3 regions of the Streptomyces sp. NPDC014623 genome follow, and region 3 is predicted to be linked to each of the others. Evidence: riboswitches for the same ligand, from Rfam matches in the RefSeq annotation. Region 3 holds a riboswitch; each other region holds the start of a gene.
The links. A riboswitch is a leader RNA that binds a small molecule or an ion and turns the genes downstream of it on or off. The one in region 3 is predicted to bind cyclic di-AMP.

Region 1: linked by a shared signal. The riboswitch ahead of ACF1FZ_RS20405 (peptidoglycan DD-metalloendopeptidase family protein) and the one ahead of ACF1FZ_RS17470 (M23 family metallopeptidase) in region 3 are both predicted to bind cyclic di-AMP.
Region 2: linked by a shared signal. The riboswitch ahead of ACF1FZ_RS25550 (C40 family peptidase) and the one ahead of ACF1FZ_RS17470 (M23 family metallopeptidase) in region 3 are both predicted to bind cyclic di-AMP.

What each region holds. Positions count from the first base shown of each region.
Region 1 is NZ_JBIBZU010000012.1:109,181-111,431, reverse strand. Features, by position in the region: gene ACF1FZ_RS20405 (peptidoglycan DD-metalloendopeptidase family protein) at 151-1,068, opposite strand; cyclic di-AMP (ydaO/yuaA leader) riboswitch at 1,074-1,234, opposite strand; gene ACF1FZ_RS20400 (tyrosine-protein phosphatase) at 1,646-2,251, shown strand, end outside.
Region 2 is NZ_JBIBZU010000017.1:98,341-100,591, reverse strand. Features, by position in the region: gene ACF1FZ_RS25560 (ATP-dependent Clp protease proteolytic subunit) at 1-526, shown strand, start outside; gene ACF1FZ_RS25555 (hypothetical protein) at 534-842, shown strand; cyclic di-AMP (ydaO/yuaA leader) riboswitch at 1,208-1,378, shown strand; gene ACF1FZ_RS25550 (C40 family peptidase) at 1,382-1,852, shown strand; partial or broken gene ACF1FZ_RS25545 (LysE family translocator) at 1,899-2,078, opposite strand; gene ACF1FZ_RS25540 (8-amino-7-oxononanoate synthase) at 2,085-2,251, opposite strand, start outside.
Region 3 is NZ_JBIBZU010000009.1:271,011-273,261, forward strand. Features, by position in the region: gene ACF1FZ_RS17465 (PP2C family protein-serine/threonine phosphatase) at 1-899, shown strand, start outside; cyclic di-AMP (ydaO/yuaA leader) riboswitch at 1,132-1,284, shown strand; gene ACF1FZ_RS17470 (M23 family metallopeptidase) at 1,296-2,251, shown strand, end outside.

The DNA of each region.
Region 1 (2,251 bases), on a different contig from region 3:
GCACCTTCGATTGTGACCTACGCGACCGTAATAAGGGGTTGACGGGTGGTGAGAAAGACCACCCGGTCAGTTTTTGGTAAAGCCGGAACAAGGAGAGGGGCGGTGCGCCGCCGCGCACCGCCCCTCTCGCCCGCCTTCGGGTGGTGTGCCTCAGACGGAGACTCCGTGCGAACGCAGGTAGGCGATCGGGTCGACGTCCGAGCCGTAGCCCGGGCCGGTCCGGACCTCGAAGTGGAGGTGCGGACCGGTGGAGTTGCCGGTGGAGCCGGAGAGGCCGATCTGCTGGCCACCCGTGACGGCCTGGCCGGCCGACACCCCGAGCGAGGACAGGTGCGCGTACTGGGAGTACATGCCGTCGCTGTGCTGGATGACGACCTCGTTGCCGTACGAGCCGCTCCAGCCCGCGGAGACCACCGTGCCCGGGCCGATGGACCTGACGCTGGTGCCGGAGGCCGCCTGGAAGTCGGCACCGGTGTGGTAACCGCTGGACCAGCTGGCGCCGGAGGCGCGGTACTGGGTGGTGACACCGGCGCCCTCGACCGGAGCGGCGTAACCGGAGCTGCCGCTCTCCGACGCACCGGCGTCGGTGGTCGCCGCGGCCGCCTTCTCGGCCGGAGCTGCCGGGGCGGCGGCCTTCTCGGCCGGGGCCGCCTTCCCCGCCGTCGAGGGGACGGCCTCGGAGGCCTTCTCCGCGGAGCCGGACACCTTGGCGCCGAGGGTCAGCTTCATGCCCGGGAGGATCAGGCCCGGGTCCTCGCCGACGACCTCACGGTTGTCCTGGTACAGCTTCTGCCAGCCGCCCTTGACCTTCTTGTCGGCAGCGATCTTCGAGAGGTAGTCGCCGGAGACCACGGAGTAGGTCTTCGGGGCACCCTTCGCCGCGGCCGCGGAGCTGAGGGTGCTGTGCGCGGCGGCGGACTTGGCAGCCGGAGCGGCCTGCTCGGCGGCGTGGGCGCCGGTGGCGCCGATCAGCGGGAGGGCGAGAACGGCGCCGCCGGTCCCTGCGGCGAGGACGCCTCGGGAGATCGGGCCGGTCTTCGTACGACGGTGCTTGCCTTTTGCGGGCATGGGGGGTTTCCTCTCCGGCGCCTGCGAGGTGAGCTGTCGGGTTCGGACTGGAGATGCCCGGCCGCGCGGTGCGTGCGGCTTGACCCCTAGCCGTACCGGATCCCTCCGGCCGGCGGCCTACCTGGTTCCCCCGCTCCTGCCACACGTGAGTCGGTGCGGATTCCGGGCGGCGGCAGGATTAGGCGTTCCGTCCGGATTGACCGTGACCGTAAGCGAGCCGGGACGCCACGGACAAGCCGCGGATCACGGACCGGAATCCGCTCTTCATTTCCGGTACGGAATTCCCGTCACACTCCGTGGATTACGGATCTTGGCTTTCCGCTCGGCGTCCGGAATAGTCGTCGGCACCTTCACCACGCACCGTCACAGATATGATCCCGCTCACCTGCCTCGACCCATCTACTGAATAAGTAGGGCATGTTCACAAAAAAGCACCAATACGGACATGCGGCGACCGTCATCTCCGGTGAGGCCCGCACCGGGCGGCCAAGACGGTTGCCCGATGCAGCCATGTCGTATCGTCGCGGGCGTGCCCCGTCGGCGAGCGGCGCCGACGCCTGACACTCCAGGAGCCCTTGTGACGCAGTTGCCAGAGGTCCCGCCGGCCCGCCCCGAGCCGACGGACGTCGACCTGACCGGCGTCCGCAACTTCCGTGACGTCGGCGGACTTCCGACCGTGGACGGCCGCACCGTGCGGTACGGGCGCCTCTACCGCAGCGGTCACCTCGCCCACGCCACCGAGGCCGACGCCGCCTTCCTCGCCGGACTCGGGCTGCACACGATCTTCGACTTCCGCAATGCCGCCGACCACAAGCTCGACGGCCTCGACATCGAGCTTCCCGGTGTCCGGAACGTCAGCATCCCCCTCTCCGATCCCGCCGACGGCGCGGAGTTCTGGCGGCTGGTGCGTGACGGGAACATCCAGCAACTGCGCTCGATCCTGGCCGACGGCAGGGGGACGGAGCGGATGGTCGCCTCGTACCGCTCGATCATCAAGGACCGCACCGCCGAACACAGCCGCGTGCTGCACGCGCTGGCCGAGGACAGCGTGCCGGCGCTGATGCACTGTGCGGCGGGCAAGGACCGGGCCGGCCTGTCGATCGCGGTCTCACTGCTCGCGGTCGGCGTCGAGAAGGAGGCCATCGAGGCCGACTACCTCAAGTCGAACGACGCGCACCGCCGC
Region 2 (2,251 bases), on a different contig from region 3:
CCTCGGCACGCCCGTGGACGACACCGCGGCGACCGACCTGATCGCGCAGTTCATGCACCTGGAGCACGCGGACCCCGACCGCCCCCTCTCCCTCTACATCAATTCGCCCGGCGGCTCCTTCAACGCCATGACAGCGATCTACGACACCATGCGCTTCCTCTCCTGCGAGGTGGAGACCTTCTGTCTGGGCCAGGCGGGTTCCAGTGCCGCGGTACTGCTCGCGGCCGGCGCGCCCGGGCGCCGGCACGCCCTGCCCGGCGCCCGGGTAGTCATCAAGCAGCCCGCCCTGGACGAGCCGGTGCAGGGTCAGCCCTCCGATCTCCAGCTCCAGGCCCGGGAGTTGGAGCGCGAGCGCGAACTGCTCACGGCCATGCTGTCCCGTCACACGGGCCGTTCCACGCGGGAGATCAGCGCCGGCATCGAGCGGGACACCGTCCTCGACGCCCCGGCCGCCCTGGCGTTCGGCCTGGTGGACCACGTGGTGGAGAACCGTACGCCGTCCCAGCCGCCGCACACCGCGAGGTGAACCCCCGATGCTCCCACCCCGGTTCCCGCCCCTCCCCGCGCTGACCCGCGCCGAGGCCGAGTTCGTCGACTGCTACCTGGAGGTGCTCGACCAGCTCGGCCGCATCAACCCCGCGCATGGCGGTGACACGTACGGGGCGCTCCGGGCGGCTCAGGCGCTCGCGTCCCGGGCGCCGGCCCTCCGGGACGCACTGGTCCTGATGCACGAGCGGGGCGAGTCGCAGGTCCACGCGGAAACCCTTGCCAGGGCGCTGCGGCTGCTGGACGGGGAGCGCCGGGCCGGACGGATCTCAGTGCCTCCCGCGTCCTCGAGTTGAGCGTTCCCGAGGCCCGACTCGGGGGCCACCGCCCCTTTCCGACACCCTTTCACGACACGCCCGGCGGGCCGATGAGTTTTCCTCGCTCGATCGGCGTAGAAGCTCCCCCGCCCGAGCTACAGCCCAACTTGCGCAACGAGTACGGACACTGAGCGGCGTGCATCGTTCCGCCGCTGGTACACGGCTGGTCCGTCGCCGTCGCCTTGGCTCCGGTCCGGCTGCGGCCACCCGATCGGATCAATAGTGATGACTCTCACATATCGTCGCTTCAGTGAGGAAATCCGGCGGTAGGTGCGTAAAGATCCCTGGGACGACAAGCCCCCGCCACCGCGGCGGGGCGGTCCGGGCGGACGCCGAGTCCTGCCGCTGTCCGGATGCCTGGTCGACAGGAGTGGATCGGCAGGAGTGGAGGACCCGAGCGCAACGGGCCGACCGGAGATCCGGGCGGTCCTCGGGGTGAAGCCGCAGTGCGGCCGGGCGACTTCGCCAGCCCGAACCCGACAGGTCATCCTTCACAGGCGGCTGACGAAGGGTTGCGCATGACTGCGCAGGTTCATGTCCCGTCTCTGTTCGCCCGGGTCGGTACGGCCTCGGTCCTGACGTTCGCCGTAGGCACCACCGTGCTGGCGCCTGGTTTCGTGAACGACGCCGAGGCCGCCACCCATTCGACGAAAGCGCTCAAGATCGCCGCTTCGAAGAAGGGCGCGCCCTACCGATGGGGCGCCGCGGGCCCTCATCGGTTCGACTGCTCGGGGCTCACGCTCTACTCGTTCAAGAAAGCCGGCAGGAAACTTCCCCGCACGGCACAACAGCAGTACAACAAGACCCGCCATATCTCCAGGTCGCAGCGGAAACGCGGCGACCTGGTCTTCTTCCACGCGGGCCGCAGCGTGTACCACGTCGGGATCTATGCCGGCAGTGGAAAGATCTGGCACTCGCCGAAGGCCGGCGCCGTGGTCCGGCTGGAGAGGATCTGGTCCGGCAACGTCTGGTACGGGCGGGTCCGCTGACGCTCCCTTTCGCTTGGTTCGGTGCGGCGGGGGCCCCACCAGGCGGTGGCCCCACCACCGGCTCGGGCCCCAGCGCGGTGCCGCTGCCGCCCCCGGCCGCACGGGCGGTACGCGGCCGCCACCGGCCCGGACGGTCCACCAGCAGGGCCACGGCCGGGAACCGGACGAGCGCGAGCAGTACGTCCGCCGAAGGCGGCAGCAGGGTCCTGAACAGGACCGGCCGGCCTGCCGTTCAGCTGACCGGCAGGGGCGACGTCGCGAGGACCGTGTCCACGGCGGTGGCGATCTGATCCTGTGTGAGGTCTGCCCGGGCGGTCAGTCTCAGTCTGGAGATCCCGTCCGGCACCGACGGCGGCCGGAAGCACCCGACCGCGAGACCCGCCGTGCGGCAGTCGGCGG
Region 3 (2,251 bases):
CCGAGGTCGTGCCGGTCACCGATCTGCTCACCCTGATCACCGTCGCCGCGCTCTCCCTCGCCATCAACCGTGTCGTACGCCGCGGGAACGAGCAGCTGGCCTCGGCCAGGGTGATCGCGGAGACCGCGATGCGTGCCGTGCTCCCGACGCCCGAGGACCGGATCGGCGGGCTGCTGGTCGCGGCGCGGTACGAGGCGGCCCAGGCGGACGAGTTCGTGGGCGGTGACCTGTTCGCCGTCGCGGACACGCCGTTCGGGGTGCGTCTGGTCGTCGGGGACGTACGGGGCAAGGGACTGGACGCCGTGGCGGCGGTGGCCGTCGTGATCGGGGCGTTCCGGGAGGCCGCCGAGCAGGAGCTGTCGCTGGAGGGCGTGGTGCAGCGCCTGGAGCGGGCACTGGCCCGCGAGGGTTCGCGGCGGGGCGGGCTGGACTCCATGGAGGGGTTCGTCACCGCCGTACTCGCGGAGATCCCGGCCGGTTCGGACACGCTGCGGGTCGTCAACCGAGGTCATCCCGAGCCGCTCGTGCTGCACGCGGACGGGGCGCTGGAGGTACTGGCGCCGACCGTGCCCGCGCTGCCGCTCGGGATGGGGCTGGACGTGTGGCCGGACCGGTCGGACGAGTGGACGCTGCCGGCCGGGGCGATGTTCCTGGCCTTCACCGACGGGCTCTCCGAGGCGCGGGACGCGAAGGGTGCCTTCTACGACCCGGCGGCCCGGCTGCGGGGCCGGCTCTTCCCGGGGCCCGACGAACTGCTGTCCGCGCTCACCGATGACGTACGGCTGCACACCGGTGGCCGGTCGACGGACGACCTGGCGCTCCTCGCGGTCGGCCGCCCCGCGCGGGGGCAGCAGGAGCGGCGCACGACGGTGAAGATCGTGCGGCGGGACAGTGAATGACCGGTCGCGACCGTCGGTAGTCGAAAGAAGCCGCTCGCATAACATTTGACACAGCGTCAGAAACTGGTGGCCGGATGCGGGATGCTCAAGTCGCCCGTTTGCGCCCGTTTGAGACGTGAAAGTCCAGGCCGGGATCGTGGTCGATCTGCGGGAACAGCTTGGAATCGGGCCCCGGTGTCTATTAACGTTCGATAACGCAGCGCGGTTGTACCTGTCGTCGCAAGAGGCGACACCGTGCGCAGCGCCGAATTCCGCAAGGGAACCGGGGAACCACCTACATGGGGTGAATCGGACACCTGTGTCTCGCGAGAGACGAAGGGGTCCGTAGGAGACCTTCCTGCTCCGAACCCGTCAGCTAACCCGGTAGGCGAGAAGGAAGGAAAGGAGTGCGCCCACGTGGCGTCCAACCAGCCTGCCCCCGAGGCACCGTCATCCTTCAGGACCGGCAGTTTCGGTGATGAGGACAGGACATGGGAGGAATGGAACCCCACCGAGGAGTCCATCCGTCCCGTTCGCGGCAGGCACCGCGTAGCCAAGCAGCGCGGTCTCGCTCGTAGCTCCACCGTCCTCGGCGTCGGTGTCATCGCGGCCGTCGGTGCGGGTGGCATGGCCACCGCGCAGAGCAAGCCGCCGGTCTCCATTTCTCTTCCCGATTCCATCGCGGACAATCTCCCCGACGCCAAGTCCCTTCCCGGTGTCGGCGCGTTCATGTCCGGCGACTCCGGCCCGGACCACGAGACGGCGGCCGTCTCCTCCCCGCTCACCACCGCGGGCATCACCGCGGCCGAGGCCGAGCAGGGCACCACCGACGCCGGTGAGGCGCTGCGCGCCCGCATCCTCCAGCAGGCCGAGCAGCAGCAGGCGGGGGCCGAGGCCGAGGCCAGGGCCGCGGAGGAGAAGGCGGCGGTCGAGGCCGCCGCGGCCCAGGCGGCGAAGCAGCAGAGCAAGGCCGAGGCCGAGGCCGCGGCGAAGAAGAAGGCGGCGGAGGAAGCGGCGAAGAAGAAGGCGGAGGCCGAGCGGCTCGCCAAGCTCGCCGCCAGCTACGCCGTCCCGACCTCCTCCTACTACATCAGCTCGACCTACGGCCAGGCCGGATCGATGTGGTCCTCGGGCCACCACACCGGGCTGGACTTCGCGGCCCCGACCGGTACGCCGGTCAAGGCCGTGCACAGCGGCACGGTGAAGTCGGCCGGTTACTCCGGCGCCTACGGCTACCGCACGGTCCTGGAGCTCGACGACGGCACCGAGGTCTGGTACTGCCACCAGTCCTCGATGGACGTGACCGCCGGTCAGAGGGTCACCACCGGCCAGACCATCGGCCGCGTGGGCGCGACCGGCAATGTGACCGGTGC